2 regions of the Pauljensenia sp. 20925_1_25 genome follow, and region 1 is predicted to be linked to the other one. Evidence: riboswitches for the same ligand, from Rfam matches in the RefSeq annotation. Region 1 holds a riboswitch; the other holds the start of a gene.
The links. Region 1 has a riboswitch for ZMP and ZTP ahead of purH (bifunctional phosphoribosylaminoimidazolecarboxamide formyltransferase/IMP cyclohydrolase). Riboswitches for the same ligand answer to the same signal wherever they lie in the genome.
Positions count from the first base shown of each region.

Region 2: linked by a shared signal. The riboswitch ahead of glyA (serine hydroxymethyltransferase) and the one ahead of purH (bifunctional phosphoribosylaminoimidazolecarboxamide formyltransferase/IMP cyclohydrolase) in region 1 are both predicted to bind ZMP and ZTP.

Region 1 covers NZ_JAPWCL010000014.1:52,613-61,075, forward strand. Annotated here, with positions in the region: gene O3932_RS07310 (UvrD-helicase domain-containing protein) at 1-2,757, shown strand, start outside; gene sucC (ADP-forming succinate--CoA ligase subunit beta) at 3,520-4,707, shown strand; gene sucD (succinate--CoA ligase subunit alpha) at 4,735-5,655, shown strand; gene O3932_RS07325 (DUF6350 family protein) at 5,783-7,288, shown strand; ZMP/ZTP riboswitch at 7,292-7,376, shown strand; gene purH (bifunctional phosphoribosylaminoimidazolecarboxamide formyltransferase/IMP cyclohydrolase) at 7,401-8,463, shown strand, end outside.
Region 2 covers NZ_JAPWCL010000022.1:30,160-38,622, reverse strand. Annotated here, with positions in the region: gene O3932_RS09070 (bifunctional methylenetetrahydrofolate dehydrogenase/methenyltetrahydrofolate cyclohydrolase) at 1-164, opposite strand, end outside; gene glyA (serine hydroxymethyltransferase) at 161-1,450, opposite strand; ZMP/ZTP riboswitch at 1,489-1,574, opposite strand; gene O3932_RS09060 (sugar transferase) at 1,883-2,578, shown strand; gene O3932_RS09055 (WecB/TagA/CpsF family glycosyltransferase) at 3,412-4,197, opposite strand; gene O3932_RS09050 (fibrinogen-like YCDxxxxGGGW domain-containing protein) at 4,202-7,672, opposite strand; gene O3932_RS09045 (fibrinogen-like YCDxxxxGGGW domain-containing protein) at 7,900-8,463, opposite strand, start outside.

The DNA of each region.
Region 1 (8,463 bases):
GCGCCTTCCGCGTGGGAGCCAGCCCAGGCCTCGTTCGAGTCCTCGTGGAATCAGCCCCAGCACCCCAGCGTGGATCCCGATTCCCTCACGCGCGGCCTGAATGATCGCCAGCGCGAGGCGGTCACGCACGCGGGATCGCCGCTGCTGATCCTGGCGGGCGCGGGTTCCGGCAAGACGCGCGTCCTCACGCACCGCATCGCCTACCTGCTGGCCACGGGTCGAGCGCGGGCGGGGCAGATCCTCGCGATCACGTTCACGAACAAGGCAGCCGCCGAGATGCGCGAACGGGCGGGTTCCCTCGTGGGGGACGACGCGCGGCGCATGTGGGTGTCGACCTTCCACTCGGCGTGCGTGCGCCTGCTGCGCTACGAACACGAGGCGGCGGGCCTGTCCTCGTCGTTCACGATCTACGACGCGCAGGACTCTCAGCGCCTCATCCAGATGGTCCTCAAGGCACAGGACGTCGACATTAAGCGCTTCACCCCGAAGATGGTGGCGGCGCGCATCTCGGACGCGAAGAACGAGCTGATCGGCCCGGCGCGCTACGCGGACCTGGCGGGCAAGGACCCGGTGTCGCGTATCGTCGCGGCAGCCTACGTCGAGTACGACAAGCGCATGCGCGCCTCGAACGCGCTGGATTTCGACGACCTCATCATGCGCACGGTTGAGCTGCTGCGCGATAATCCGCTGATCGCCGAGCACTATCACCGGCGCTTCCGTCACATCCTGGTCGACGAGTACCAGGACACGAACCACGCCCAGTACGTCCTCGTGAGAGCCCTCGTGGGCGACGGATCCGATGGGGTGACGCCTGCGGAGCTGACGGTCGTGGGTGACTCGGACCAATCGATCTACGCCTTCCGCGGGGCCACGATCCGCAACATCGAAGAGTTCGAGCGCGACTTCGCGGGCGCGCGCACCATCCTGCTCGAGCAGAACTACCGCTCGACGCAGAACATCCTGTCGGCCGCGAACGCCGTCATCGCCCGCAACACGGGGCGCCGCGCAAAAAACCTGTGGACGGCCTCGGGCGACGGCGCGCTCATCACCCTGGACGCCGCGGACTCCGAGCACGACGAGGCCCGCTTCGTCGTCGGCGAGATTGATCGCCTGGCCGAGGCCGGCACCGACTGGGGCGACATCGCGATCTTCTACCGCACGAACGCCCAGTCCCGCGCGCTCGAAGAACTCCTCGTGCGCCAAGGTATCCCGTATCGCGTCGTCGGCGGCACCCGCTTCTACGAGCGCCGCGAAATCAAGGACGCGCTGGCCTACCTGCAGGTTATCTCCAACCCCGACGACACGGTCGCCGCCCGCCGCATTCTCAACGTCCCTAAGCGCGGCATCGGCGCCAAGGCCGAAGAAGCCATCGCCGCGCACGCCGCCCGCTATGGCATCTCGTTTGGTGCGGCCCTGCGCCACCTGTGGCTGCGCGCCGGGTGCCCCGCCGGTGAGGGCGAGGGGATCGACGTCGACGCGCTCGCTCGTTCCATGTCCCCGGACGAGGCCTCAGCCGGGTCTTCGGCTCCCACGTCCTCCGCTCAGGGGGCGGGGGAGAACCCAGCGGCAAGCGCCGCTGAGGATGAGAGCGCGGCTGCGGCCCCGGCCTCGTCCCGGACGACGCCGGAGGCAACCGGAGCTGCGGATCCTGCTCGCACCCCTGATCCCGCTCGCACCCCTGATCCCGCTCGCACCCCTGATCCCGCGAGCGTGCCCGATCCCGCGAGCGTGCCCGATCCCGCGAGTGTGCCCGAGGTCGTGGGCATCACCTCGCGCGCTGCGAAGTCGGCGGCCGCTTTCTGGGGACTCATCGAGACGCTGCGCGTTGCTGAATCCCGCGGCGCTTCCCAGGCCGACATCCTCGAAGAGGTCCTCGACCGCACGGGCTACCTCGCGGAGCTGCGCCGCAGCGACGATCCGCAGGACGCCTCGCGCGTCGAAAACCTGGCGGAACTGCACTCGGTCGCGGGTGCCTTCGCGGCCGACGCGCCCGGCGGCACCCTCGCGGACTTCCTCGAGCGCGTCGCTCTCGTCGCCGACTCGGACCAGGTGCCCGCGGAGGACGAGCGCGGCGGGCAAGTCACCCTTATGACCGTGCATACCGCCAAGGGCCTCGAATTTCCGGTCGTGTTCGTTACCGGCATGGAGGACGGCACCTTCCCGCACCAGCGCAGCCTCGGGGACGAGAGCGAGCTGGAGGAGGAACGCCGCCTGGCGTACGTGGCCATCACGCGTGCGCGCGAACGCCTCTACCTGACGCGCGCGGCCGTGCGTAGCGCCTGGGGGACTCCGCAGGAGATGCCGCCGTCGCGATTCCTCGACGATATCCCCGCTGAGCTGCTCGACGTGCGCCGCGCCGCCACCTCGGGGGAGCGCATGCGTGCCTCCTACGGCGGATCCTACGGGTCCGGGTCGTACGGCTCAGGTTCCCACGGGCGCTCGCGCGGATCCGATGGGCGCGACCCGTGGGGCGATACCGACACGGGCGCCTTCGGGTCGGGGCGCCGGGGCGCGGCCGCCCAGCCGTCCGGCGTGCGCAAGGTGACCCGCATGGGCGTCGCCTCCGCCGCTAAGTCGGCCGACGACAAGCCGGTGCTCTCGCTCAAGGTCGGGGACCGCATCAAGCACGCGACCCTGGGGGTCGGCACCGTGACCGGCGTCGAAGGGGAAGGGCCACGCACCGTGGCTCGCATCCGCTTCGGCGTGGGCGAGAAGCGCCTCCTCGTGCGCATGGCCCCGATGGAAAAGATTTCCTAGGGTTTCCCCTCGGGGTTGGGCTGCTTGGTGTGCCCGTGGATGGCGGCCCGCCCGTGAGCCGTCCGCGCTGCGAGCTTCGCTCGGTGTGTCGGATCCTCGTATCGCGAAAATCCCCCGTTTGGTGACGGTGAGATCGCAGTTCGAGGTGGTGTCGTGCCCAAAGTGCAGACCACCTCGGCGAAAAACGCTGAAAACGGGCTGTTATGGGCGAGGTGGTCTGCGTTTTGGGCAAAACTGTGTCGGCCATGGTGTGTTGTTCGCACACAAGCCCTCTGTTCTGAGCGCTAACCCTCTATATCGCACGTAAACCCGCTCATTGGAGTGTGGGCTGGGCTGCCCATGCTCGCATTAGCTGGTTAACGTGTGGATTAGAGGACCCACGTGCAGGTTAGCGGGTTAACGTGCGCATGAAGGAGCCTAGGCCGCCACTTGTCGGGTTAACGTGTGCAATGAAGTGTGTCGATTCGTCACGAATTGAGCCATGTGTATACGGGAACGACATCCATGCTTGACCGCCGCCAAAGGACTCGCGGTGCGTGCTGTCATGCTGCATTGAGAAATGTCAGGTGGTCGGGGCACCACAAACTGTCCGCCCCAACGACGCCAACAGCCCACCTCGCAACGCAAAGCAACGTCAAAGGAAGAGAGTGCCCGGGTCAAGGCTGCAACAAGCCTTGATAATGTGCGGGAACGAGGGCATTCTCACCGGTCCCACGTTAGAATTATTGCGCTGACCACACCACGTTCAACGGAGGGAATAAGGTGGATCTTTACGAGTACCAGGCTAGGCAGATGTTCAAGGAGCACGGGGTGCCCGTGCTTGACTACCGCCTGGCGTCGACCCCCGAGGAGGCGCGTGAGGGTGCGCGCGAGCTGCTGGCGGAGGGTGCCTCCCTGCTGGTTGTCAAGGCTCAGGTGAAGACGGGTGGCCGCGGCAAAGCTGGTGGCGTCAAGCTCGCTCACACCGCCGACGAGGCCTACGAGAAGGCTGAGGCGATCCTCGGCCTCGACATTAAGGGCCACATCGTTAAGAAGGTCATGATTGCGGTTGGCGCGGACATCGCCGCCGAATACTACTTCTCGATCCTGCTGGACCGTTCGAACCGCCGCCACCTGGCGATGTGCTCGCGTGAGGGCGGCATGGACATCGAGACCCTCGCGAAGGAACGCCCCGAGGCCCTGGCTCGCGTGCCTCTCGACCCGGTCGTCGGCATCGACGCCGAGGTCGCCCGCCGTATCGCCACGGAAGCGGGTTTCGACGAGGCCACGGCGCAGGCCATCGCCCCGGTCCTCGAGACCCTGTGGACCGTCTACCGCGATGAGGACGCGACCCTGGTTGAGGTCAACCCGCTGGTCTCCAGCCCCGACGGCTCCGTGTGGGCTGTCGACGGCAAGGTGACCCTTGACGACAACGCGCGCTTCCGCCACCCTGGCCACGCCGAGCTGGTGGACGTGGCGACGCAGGATCCGCGCGAGGCCGCCGCGAAGGCAGCGGGACTCAACTACGTGCGCCTGGAAGGCCAAGTTGGTGTGATCGGTAACGGCGCGGGCCTCGTCATGTCGACGCTCGACGTGGTCGCGATGGCCGGCGAGGAGTTTGGTGGCATGAAGCCCGCGAACTTCCTGGACATCGGCGGCGGTGCCTCGGCTGAGGTCATGGCTAAGGGCCTGGATATCATCCTCGGCGATGAGCAGGTTCGTTCCGTGTTCGTCAACGTTTTCGGCGGCATCACCGCCTGCGACCAGGTCGCTCGCGGCATCATCGGCGCGCTCGAGACGTTGGGGGATGCGGCCTCCAAGCCGTTGGTCGTGCGCCTTGATGGCAACAAGGTCGAGGAGGGCCGCGCGATCCTCGAGCAGGCTGCGCACCCGCTCGTCCACATGGAAGAAACGATGGATGGGGCGGCCCGGCGCGCAGCCGAGCTCGCAGCCCAGGAGCCGTCGAAGTAACGACCCGAGAACCGCAGGAGAACACCCATGACTATTTTCGTCAACTCTGACACCCGGGTCATCGTCCAGGGCATGACCGGCGCCGAGGGCCGCAAGCACACCCAGCGTATGCTCAGCGCCGGCACGGCCATCGTGGGCGGTACGAACCCGCGCAAGGCCGGCACGACTGTTACTTTCGACGTGCAGGGCTACGGCCCGGGCGCGGACAAGGTTACCGACGGCCAGGTCGAGATCCCCGTCTTCGGCACGGTCGCCGAGGCCCGCGAGGCCACTGGCGCGAACGCCTCCGTCATCTTCGTCCCCCCGGCCTTCGCGAAGGGCGCTGCCCTGGAGGCCATCGAGGCGGGTATTGAGACGATTGTTCTCATCACCGAGGGCATCCCCGTCCAGGATTCCACGATCGTCGTTGAGCGTGCGCTCGAGGCGGGCGTGCGTTTGATCGGCCCGAACTGCCCCGGCATCATCTCGCCCGCGCAGGCGAACCTGGGCATTACTCCGGCGGACATCACGGGTCCGGGCCGACTCGGCCTCGTCTCGAAGTCCGGCACGCTGACCTACCAGCTCATGTACGAGCTGCGCGACTTTGGCTTCACGACGTGCCTGGGTATTGGCGGCGACCCGGTCGTGGGCACCACCCACATTGACGCGCTGGCTGCTTTCGAGGCGGACCCCGATACGGATCTCGTCATCATGATCGGTGAGATCGGCGGCGACGCCGAGGAGCGCGCGGCCGCGTGGATTCAGGAGAACATGACGAAGCCCGTCGTTGCTTACATTGCTGGCTTCACCGCCCCCGAGGGCAAGACGATGGGCCACGCGGGCGCGATTGTCTCCGGTTCGTCCGGCACGGCCGCGGCGAAGGCGGAGGCGCTCGAGGCCGTGGGGGTGCGCGTGGGTCGCACCCCTTCGCAGACGGCGCAGATCGCTCGTGAGATCCTCTCGCGATAACGTCACAGCTTGAATCGGCCCGGGGTCGGCGCGCAGCGTCGCGGCCCCGGGCCGATTCTGTCACCATTGGCCTGTGAGTGAGCGCATCAGAGAAGTACCGATCACCCGACGGACGACGACCACGTATGTGGCGGGTCGAGCGACCATTCGCGTCAGGGTCCCGAAGGGATGGGCGCGTGGCCTCGTTGCGGGCGTGGAGGCGGCCTTCGCGGGGTGGGCGATTACGACCGTGACCACGATGGTCGTCTACCTGTCGCTGCGCTCGAACACGTGGATGAGTGACACGTTGCCGCGTGATGCGCTGGCGTTGGGCGGTGACCTGTGGGTGGCGACCCTGGGGGGTACGTCGGTGGACGGGGGAGTGTCTTACCGTGTGATTCCGACGCTTTTTGGTGCGCTGTTGATCCTCCTTGTGCGGCTTTTGTTGCGTACGACGACGGGGTTTCCGCGGTCGTCGGCGCTGTTTGCGGTGCCCGGGTTCCTCCTGACCGCGTGGTTTCTGGCGGGTACGTCGGGGGTTCATTCGCAGTGGTGGACGGGCACGGTCGGCGCGGTTCTGATTCCTCTCATTGGGTCGGGTTGGTTCGTGGTGTCCAGTTATTCGCGTGATTCTGAGGCTCCGTCGATGCAGCATTGGATTTCTGGTGGCTTCAAGATGGGTGGCCTCGTGAGTCTGGTGACGGTGGTCGCGGCTGCCGCTGCGGCGGTGGTCGCGCTGGTGGCGGGCTGGGGTCGTGCGAGTGGCATCCAGGAGCTGCTCGGTGCCTCGTCGCTGGTGGATACGATGTTTATTGTGGGCGCGCAGGCGCTGTTTGCCCCCACGGCGATGGCCTGGGCGGCGGCCTGGTGGTCGGGCGCGGGTTTCATGACGGCGACGGATTCGTTGCATTCGCCGACGGTCGTGGATGCGGGGCCGATTCCGCCGATTCCGCTGCTGGGGACGGTCCCGGAGACGGCTCCCGGCAGCTGGGTGGTTTTTGTGCCGGTCGTGTTGGGTATTGCTTGTGGCGTTGCTTCGGCGCGCGTGTATCGGCGTTCTCACCTGTTGCATCAGAGCGCACAGGGTGTCCTGGCCTCGGTTGTGTTTGTTTCGATTGTTGCGCTGTGGATGTGGAGCGCGACGATGAGCATGGGGTCGGTACGCTTGGCGTTCATGGGGCCGCTTGTGGGGCGGTCGACGTTGTATTTGTTCGTGGAGATTGCGCTGCCGGCGATGCTCGTGCCGCTTGTCACGCATCCGACGACGCTGGCTTTGGTGGGGCAGAGTGCGGGCCGCGTGCGCTCCGAGGGTGAGGCCCTGCGCCGCCGCCACGCTGAGCGTTTGTCGCGTGAGGCGGCCACGGCCTCGTTGATCGAGGGGGACGAGGCCTGGGCTGAGCGCGGGGATGACGCGGGGTCGGCGGACGCGACGGAGGTCGGTGAGCCGTGGGCTGAGTCCGCTGAGGCCGTTCAGCCCGACAAGCCGCGGGCCGCGTGGAGGAACCGTGCGGCGTGGGCTGAGTCGGTGAAGGCGGCGAAGCGGCGGGTCAGGCGTCAGAAGCGCGTGGCGTGGGCTGAGCCCGCTGACAAGGATGACGAGGGTGACACGGATGACCCCGAGGCGAAGGGGACGAAGGGTGAGGGCCTGAACTAGACTGGGAGGTGCCGCGACTGGCGAGGGTGGATCACCACCGGGGAGCGGCTGCATGTCCCGCGAGGCGTCGCCCGCCTGGGCGCCTGGGTTTGGCTCTTAACCTGGAGGAACTATGTCCGTCTCCCTGGACAACCTGGAACCCATCGACGTGCGCCCCATTAAGCGGGCCCTGATTTCCGTGTATGACAAGACGGGCCTGGAGGACCTTGCGCGCGCGCTGGGCGAGGCCGGTGTGGAGATCGTCTCCACTGGCTCGACGGCTGCTCGCATCGCGGCCGCGGGTGTGGCTGTTACCCCGGTTGACGACGTGACCGGCTTCCCCGAGGTGCTTGAGGGGCGCGTGAAGACCCTGCATCCCTTCATTCATTCCGGCATCCTGGCCGACCAGCGTAAGGCTGCGCACCGCGAGCAGATCGCGCAGTTGGGCATTCGGGCGTTCGACCTGGTCGTGTGTAACCTGTACCCCTTCCAGGACACGGTTGCATCGGGCGCATCCTTTGACGAGTGCGTTGAGCAGATCGATATCGGCGGCCCTTCGATGGTGCGCGCCGCCGCGAAGAATCATCCGTCGGTCGCGGTCGTGACTTCTCCGGAGCGTTACGCGGAGGTCGCCGAGGCCGTGGCGGGGGAGGGCTTCACCCTCGAGCAGCGCCGCGTGCTGGCCGCCGAGGCTTTCGCCCACACGGCGACCTATGATCTGGCGATTGCCGGCTGGTTTGCCGACGAGCTGGGTCTTGAGGACGTGCGTGAGACGCTGGATGACGCCGCAGAAGCACACCTGGACGCCTCGGATGCGGCGTTCCTGGAGTCGCTGGGCTACGAGGCGGGCGAGGACTACGTGGTGGAGGTCGCCGAGGAGGAGGGGCAGGCCGCGGGTATGCCCGTGTTCGTCGCTGACGCGTTCGAGCGCGTGGAGTCGCTGCGCTACGGCGAGAACCCGCACCAGGGTGCGGCCGTGTACCGCGAGATCGACGAGGCCTTCGAGGATGAATCCTTCGACGAGGAGGCCTTGGCCCCGGGCATCGCGAACGCGCGCCAGCTGCACGGCAAGGCCATGAGCTTCAACAACTACACGGACGGCGACGCCGCGCTGCGCGCCGCCTACGATCACGAGCGCCCCTGCGTGGCGATCATCAAGCATGCGAACCCCTGCGGCATCGCGGTGGCCGACGATG
Region 2 (8,463 bases), on a different contig from region 1:
TAGGCAACGGACCCGGGGTCCTCGCCCACAAGAATCGTGCCGAGGCCCGGGACGACCCCGAGATCGCGCAAGCGATCCACGCGCTCCTTAAGTTCAGCCTTGATAGCTGCGGCTGTCGCCGTGCCGTCAAGAACCCGCGCGGGTCCCTCCCAGGGAGCCCTCACTGCTCGAGTCCCGCGTACAGGGGGTGCTTGTCCGTGAGCTTCTTGACGCGGGCACGCAGCGCATCCACCTCAACATTGCTGCCAGACGCGCCCTGCGCCAGCGTCGTACCGATGATGTCTGCGACCTCCGCGAAGTCCTCGGCGTCGAAACCGCGCGTCGCGAGGGCGGGGGTGCCGATGCGCAGACCCGAGGTGACGGCCGGCGGACGCGGGTCAAAGGGCACCGCGTTGCGGTTGACGGTGATGCCAACTTCGTGCAGCAGGTCTTCGGCCTGCTTGCCGTTGAGCTCGGACTCGACGAGATCAACGAGGACCAGGTGCACGTCGGTGCCGCCGGTGACCAGCTTGATGCCCGCGTTCTTTGCGTCGTCAGCGCCCAGACGCTCCGCAAGAATCTGCGCGCCCTCGAGGGTACGACGCTGGCGATCCTTGAACTCCTCGGTCTGCGCGACCTTCATGGCAATGGCCTTCGCGGCGATCACGTGCATGAGGGGGCCGCCCTGCTGGCCGGGGAACACGGCGGTGTTGAGCTTCTTGCCCCACTGCTCGCCGCGCGAGGACAGGATCATGCCGGAACGAGGCCCGCCCAGGGTCTTGTGAACCGTCGTCGTGACGACGTCGGCGAAGGGGACGGGGTTCGGATGCAGGCCTGCGGCCACGAGGCCAGCGAAGTGAGCCATATCCACCCAGAGGGCTGCGCCAACCTCGTCTGCGATGTCACGGAATGCCTGGAAGTCGAGGTGACGCGGGTAGGCCGACCAGCCGGCGATGATCACGCGCGGGCGTTCGGCGAGGGCAGCCTCACGGACCTTCTCGGGTTCAATACGCATGGTCTCGCGGTCGACCTCATAGGCGACCGCCCTGTAGTGCTTGCCCGAGAAATTCAGGCGCATGCCGTGAGTCAGGTGGCCGCCGTGTGCCAGGGACAGACCCAGGATCGGGTCACCGACGTTTGCCATTGCCATGAGGGCGGCAGCATTAGCCTGCGCACCCGCGTGGGGCTGAACGTTGACGTAGTCGCCGCCGAAGACCTGCTTGGCACGCTCAATGGCGAGCGATTCAGCAACATCGACAAACTCGCAACCGCCGTAGTAGCGACGACCCGGGTAGCCCTCTGCGTACTTGTTTGTCAGGACGGAGCCCTGGGCTTGAAGGACTGCACGCGGAACGAAATTCTCAGATGCGATCATCTCGAGGGTGTCTCGCTGACGTCCCAGTTCGGCGTCCAGCACTGCCTGGATTTCCGGATCCAGCTGCGCCAGTGTCATGTCGTTGAGGGAGTCCATATGGTTCTCCTGTTGATCAGTCGAATGTGATGTCGGCAACTTCAAGCCCAGGCGGGCGGCTCTCGATGCAGGCACGCCGCTCCCCGGTGGTACCCCACCTATTTCGCCAGTCACGACGCGTGTACAAGTCTATCTCCCCCCGTTAACCCGCGCATTCTGCCAAGATGTCAGCAATCGACCGAACGGTCACCTAACATGACACCGCGACTCGTCAGACAGTCTCAATGTGTGAAATCACAGCCCATTTTCGCTTGTACTTAACCCTTTGGTTAGCAAATAAGTTAACCGTATGGATAGACTAGGGTTAACACCTAACGGTGACTGAGGCGCCCAGGAATTACTTACTCAGTAAATGTCCTGACCATCGGGGGATCCACTCCTCTAACCAACCTACAGTATTTGAGTTTGAAGAAGTAGAAGGAAGACGCACAGATGACAACTTTGACGAAGCCAACTGCACGCGCCGCCTCAACGGCTCTCGCATTCGAGCATGCGTCGGATTTCGCCGCGTCCGCCGACAACGCCATCAAGCGCATGTGCGACATTATCGCCTCGCTTATCGGCATCATCCTGCTGACACCGGTATGGATCATCGTTGCAGCGATGGTGCGCCTACACGACGGCGGCCCTGCTTTCTTCAAGCAGGAGCGCGTGGGCCTCGACGGCACGACTTTTACCATGTTTAAGTTCCGCACCATGCACGTTGATGCGGAAGCCATGAAGGCCTCGCTCGCCGAGGCTAACGAGGCCGACGCCAGCGCCGGTAATTCCGTCATGTTCAAGATGGCGAACGACCCCCGCGTCACCCGCATCGGCGCCTTCCTGCGTAAGACTTCGATCGACGAGCTCCCCCAGCTCTTCAACGTTCTTCGCGGTGATATGTCTCTCGTCGGCCCGCGCCCCCCGCTCCCCAGCGAGGTTGCGCAGTACGAGCCGCGCGTCATGGGCAAGTTCGCGGTCCGCCCCGGCATTACCGGCCTGTGGCAGATCTCCGGGCGCTCCAACCTTTCCTGGGACGAGACAGTCCACCTGGACCTGTCCTACGCCCAGCACCGTTCCCTCACGCTCGATGCATGGATCGTGCTGCAGACCATTCCCGCTCTGCTGCGCCACGAGGGAGCCTACTGATTCTTTCTGCGTGTGTGTGAATAGGGTGAGGCCCGAGCCAAACGGCTCGGGCCTCACCCTTTGACGCACACAATGCGTCGCATGCCCGCATAGATAGGGGCGCGCTATAAAAGGTCGCCACAGCGCCTTGAAGACACCTCAAACCCTCGGAACAACGCGCAGACGCTGGCGCAATCAGAGTCAGCCAGGAGCGCCAGCAGCACCCTCACAAACATTACGTGCGCCGACGGCACATAACTGACTCCACGATGACATACGCACTGACAGACTCGAGGGACCAGTAGGACAGCTCACCTCCCCTATCGGAACCATCACAGCAGGAGCGGCAATACCACATGCTAGATTTGAGCATCGATGATGCCCACAGTCGTTTGACACTGCCACCGTCAAACCCGCTCTTCGACCTCCTGAAAGCCGATGTCAAAACCTCAATAACGGTTGTTGCACACCTAACAACCTGCATATTCGTCAGTGGCACGTGCAACCTTTTTCCATCCGCCCATGAGACGCGATGACCACTTGGAATCAGGTCTAAGAGCCGCATATTATGCTCGACACACATCTTGACAGAAAGTGTCATAGTGTCTTATCTCGCATGTCATACGCCTCGCAGACCGCCAGACTTCGAACGTCTGGCAATCTCTTGCATCCTCACGACATACCCAGCCAGACCTATGTCAACGCACGACTGCGCCCATTCCGAAACACATGGTGTTGACCCGGGAGATGGTGCTGTCAGCGCGACACGTACACCCAGCTGAGACCATACGGCGAGGCGGGCCGAACCCGTGGGGTTCGGCCCGCCTCAGCGAGCATCACTTACGCCGCGCGTATCACGCCTGCGACGCCTTCTTCTCCACGACGAGGCCCAGCTCGTCGAAGGTGCCCATGGCCTCAAGGCGACGAATCAGCTCAGGCCAGTGAGCAATGAAGTCCAGAGCCTCCACCGTGTAGCGCTTCGTCAGGCGCTTGGGTTCGTGCGCGATGCGCCACGCCCAGCCCAGGCGAGCGTTGTGGACCCAGTCGGGGAAGTAGTCATCGGCTGCCTTTGCATACTGGTCGATCCAGCCGCCAGCAGTACACACAGACGCCTGGGGAACGAGGTCCCGCGCGACGGAAGCGACGACTTCCTGCAGACCAGCTCCGAGTCCGACAATTACCAGACGAGGATCGAAAGACGAGAGCAAACTCGGGTTCACCTTGAAGCGGCGGAGGCCGTCGTATCCATCGATAACCTGGACGTCAAAGCGACTGAGGCGCTCAGCTGCAGCACGCCCGGCCTCAGGAACGGCACCGATCAGAGTGATGCGGGTTCCATCGTCGAGGCGGGAAAAGACGTGGGGCAGAACAAGGTCGGCGGAGGTGCGTTCGATCTCGTGCCCGGCACCGCGCAAACGCATTTGCAGGAGGGTCCCATCGAAGCCGACAGTGTCCATGCGCGCGAGCGCGCGGAAGTCGGCGTGTAGCAGGGACCAGTGATTGAGCCAGGTGGTCGCGTGCCCACGGCTGAGCACGCGCTGGGCCATAGCAATGAAAGCAGGGTCGGACGTGTTGGCACCGACCGCGCTGGCGGCCTCGTTCGTGTCGAGACCGCCAGCGACGAGCGACTTGTCAGTCATAGTCCTACCTTAGCAGGCTTGCCTTCAGGTCGAAGGAAACTGAGACGGCACCAGCGTAGTTGGCGTGCTCTTCGACCGCGATGCGGTTAACACCGTCCTTGAGAACATCACGCGGGACGGACACCGTGGCAAGATTCTTCTTGGCTGCGCCGAGGGACACGTTGGACTTGGCGTTGGTGTTGTTCGTGACGGTACCTTCCGGCATGTTCACGCGCTTTACTTCGGTTCCGTTGACGTAGATGACGGCGCCGTCGTCGACGCGAACGTCGAGGGTAAGCTCGAAGTCAGCGCTGATGGTGCCCAGGTTCACGTCACGGGCGAAGTAGGTTGTGATGGGTCGCTCGGAGGCGGCGAGCACGAAGGGGGTAGCGGCGTCGCGGTCGCCCCAGCCCAGCGGGCTGGCTCCGTGCTTCCACTTTGACAGGTCGGCAGTAGAGTTCCACGCGGCGTCGGGAGCGTCCTTGGAGTTCCAGTAGTTCCAGTACTGTCCGGTGGGCAGGAACTCACCGAAGTTCACGCCGGATACGTCGAGTACCTCGAGGGGCTGATCGGGATCCGGGGTGATTGGCTTGTCCGGGTCGGGCTGCGGCGCGGGTTCCGGCTCGGGTTCGGGCTGCGGCTCGGGTTCGGGCACATCAGCCTTTGCCACGACCTGGACGGTGCCGTCGATGGTCATCGAGGAGCTGGACCGGTAGTTGAGGTGTGTCTCGACGGCCAGGGTGTTGGTTCCAGCGACGAGCTGGGACGCGGGGACGAAGACCAGCTGACGGTCGGCGCGCGCGGAGGCGGTCGTCACGGAGGCGGACGCGTAGGTTCCGGCGGTGACGGCACCATCGTTCATGCGCTGGCGTACGATCTCGGTGCCGTTGACGTAGACCACGGCACCGTCGTCGGCCGTCACCGCAACGTTCACGCCGCCGATGGCAGTGGGGTCAGCGACAGTGAAGGTGGTGCGCGCGTAGGTGGTCAGCGGGCGGGTCTTGGGTGTGCCGGGCTTGAGCGTGGTGCCCAGGTCGGCTGCGCCGTAGCCGATGGGTGCGGTGCCGCGGCTCCACGAGGAGTCGTCGTACGAGGTCTGGGCCCAGTCTGCGGGCACGGCGTCGGTCGACCAGTGGTACGCCCAGGTGGCGTCGTCCTCAACGAGGATGGTCGAGTCGTCGGGCTGGGTCGGCTGGCCGTTGGCGTCGACTGTGTAGGCGTGGGTCGAGGCACCTCGCAGGCCGTCGGAGGCGACGGCGCGCACGAAGAAGCGGTTATTGCCTCCCAGGGGCACGGTGATGGAGGTCGAGGTCGTGGTGGCGATTGTGCGATCATCGCGCAGGATGTCGTAGGACTCGGCACCGGGCACGGACGACCACTTGAGGGTTACTTCCTTCGCGTTGCCGTCGGAGGCGCGCAGATTGGCGGGCACGGCGGGGGCGGTGGCGCTGCGTGCGGGCATGCGCACCCAGCCGCCGGACCACTGGCCGGCCGTCTTGGAAGTGTAGGAGAAGTTGAAGTCACCGCCGGCCCACAGGGCTCCGTCATCACCCATTTCGAGGGCCCAGGCACCAGTGGAGCGCAGAGAGGACAGACGGTAGGGCGTCCAGCCGATCTGGCGACCGGTGGCCTGGTCCCATCCGCCGACCCACTGGATCTCGTCGGCGCGCGTCCATGTGTCGCCGAGGGCGAGGTACTGGTAGGCGTCCTGGAAAGCGTAGTCGGAGCAGTGGCAGGAGCCGTAGACGACGCCGGTCGCAGAGGCAGTGGTCGCCTGCAGGTCGCCGCCGTTCTGCATGGTGATGGAACCGGAGGTACGGGTCATGTCGGAGGTGTTGTAGCCGAACAGCGAGTGCTGGGAGCCACCGAAGTAGACACGCCCATTACCGACGGTGACAGCCTGCTGGTACTTGCCGATGAAGTAGGAGTGGCGGAAGGACCAGGACTGGTCGAGCTCGGCTCCGGCCCCGGTGCCCAGACGGGCAGCATTTTCGGCAACGAGGTCGTGTGCACGAGTGAAGTGGCCCGCGGCGTAGTAATAGGAGTCGTTCTCGTCCACGTCGATGTCGATGACACTGCCGTTGAACTCGGGGTTCCAGGAGCGGTCAGGCTTGCCGGACAGGTCCAGGCGGGCACCGTTGCGGGCGTACACGGAGGAGGAGCCGTTACCCGTCAGGTGCGTGAACGCGCCGCCCAGGTAGATATGCTGGCCGATGACCTTTGCAGCCTTAACGGTCACGACGGATGCGTTGCCGTTGCGGATCTGCAGGTCCCACGAGGGATCAATCTGGCCGGTGGCAGCGTCGATCAGGACGGTTCCGACGTGGGTTTCACCGTTGACCTTGGTGAAGTCACCGACTGCCAGCAGCTTACCGCCGGGCAGCTCGACGAGGTCCTTCACCTGGTTGTTGAAGTCGAAGGTCTGACCGTTCCAGTCACCGGTGGTGGCATCGAAGGCTGCCAGGCCACGGCTGGTGGTCTCCAAGCCGTTCTTGCCCTTCTGCACGCCGGTGAAGTTACCGCCGACGTACATGGTCGAGCCGACCTGTTCGAAGGCCTGGACCTGAATGCTTCCCTCTTGGATGGAGCCGTTGAGGTTACCGGTCACGCCCCACGTCGTGGGGGTCGCATATTCGGAGACCGATGCCTTCTGGGTCTCTGCGGCAGTGCCGCCGTCACCGATGGCGCGGAAAGAGGAGTCCGTGGAGCTCAGCTCGGGACGGATGTAGACCTCCGCGTAGGGATTGATGATGGAGCCGTTGCGGTGGAAGAACGACGTCGAGGAGGAGGTGTCGTACCAGGAGGACGCGAGGGGACCATAGCCAAAGCCCATCGTGTACTGGTTCTGAGGAGAAGCGTTCAGGTTGACGTAGCCCCAGCTGGTGTTCGTGCCGAAGCCTGACCACACGATACCGCCGTTGACCCACCACTCGCGGTTGAACTTGACGTTGACGGGGTGGGCGCTCTTGAAGGGCCAGATGAAGTCACGCATCTTGGGGAACTGCATGCGCACGGTCTGGTAGGCGCTGCCTCGGTGGTTCCAGGCACGCTGGACCATGACTCCGTCCGGGAGGTCAGAAACTTTGGTGCCTCCGAGCAGTCCGTTGACGGTCTCGTGGGACGCCTGGACGACCTCGAAGTCGCCGGGAGTGCGCGGGCGGGTCTGGAGGCGAGTCTGGTCGCCATTGCCCTGGCTCCAGGTTTCCCAGCCTTCACGGCCGCGACCGATCATGACCCAGCCGCCGCCATCCGTCGTCTGGTCGCAGAAGAACTGGCCGGGGGCATCCATTGTGGCCGTCTGGAGCCAGTAAGTGCCGTCCGACGAGCGTGGGTTGTTCTGCTTAATCTCCCAGCATGAGGCCGCAGCAGTCGCTTCGGAGAGGCCATCGTGGAGGGGGTCAACCGCCGCCTGAGCTGCGACGGGGCTGAGTGCAAGCACTCCGAAACCGGTTATTGATGCTAGGCCGAGGGCCAAGCAGCGGCGGATAGTCTTCATCGGATCCTCACTGGTATCGCATTAATGGTTACCCCTATAGTGTCACGAAAACCCATCACGCTCAACCATGTGGTTAGCCAAAAACGAGAGTGTTCTACCACATACGAAGGAGCCCTCGCCAGAACGGCGAGGGCTCCTCCTGTCAACAGGAATATATGAGGTCGGTCAAACTGTCCAAACTAGTCATGACATCACCTCAACCTGCATGAAGCGACACGACGTTCGCTCTATTTGGCCATTGTTGCGGACAAATCAAAGGACATGGACGGCGTGCCCTTGTAGTTGATATGTTCCTCAACGCCGATGCGATTCACCCCAGATGTCAAGTAGCTGGCAGGAATCTTCACCTCGAGCAGATCGGAGGCCGCCTGGGGGGCAGTAACCGCCGCATTCGCGTACGTGTCGTGGCTAATGTTGCCAGGCGACATACGCTTCGTGTCCACGACCTGTCCGTTGATGCGCAAGACAACACCGTCGTCCGCACGCACCTTGAAGGTGAGGCTGGTATTGGGGGTGATGGTGCCCAGGTCGATGTCACGCGCGAAGTAGTACGTGACGGGGCGATCCTTCTTGGCGATGTCCAGGCGAGTGGCCGCGTCCGAGTCTCCCCATCCGATGGGGCCTGCACCGCGCGACCAGTCCGCCAGGGATGCGGTCGTTGCCCAGTCAGTGGCGGGAGCTGCCATGGCGGTCCAGTAGTTCCACTGGGTGGAAGCCGAAGGGATGATCTCGCCGTTCGTCATGGCGCTCACGTCGATGGCCTTGGTGGCGTCCTCAAGGTTTGTGGGCGC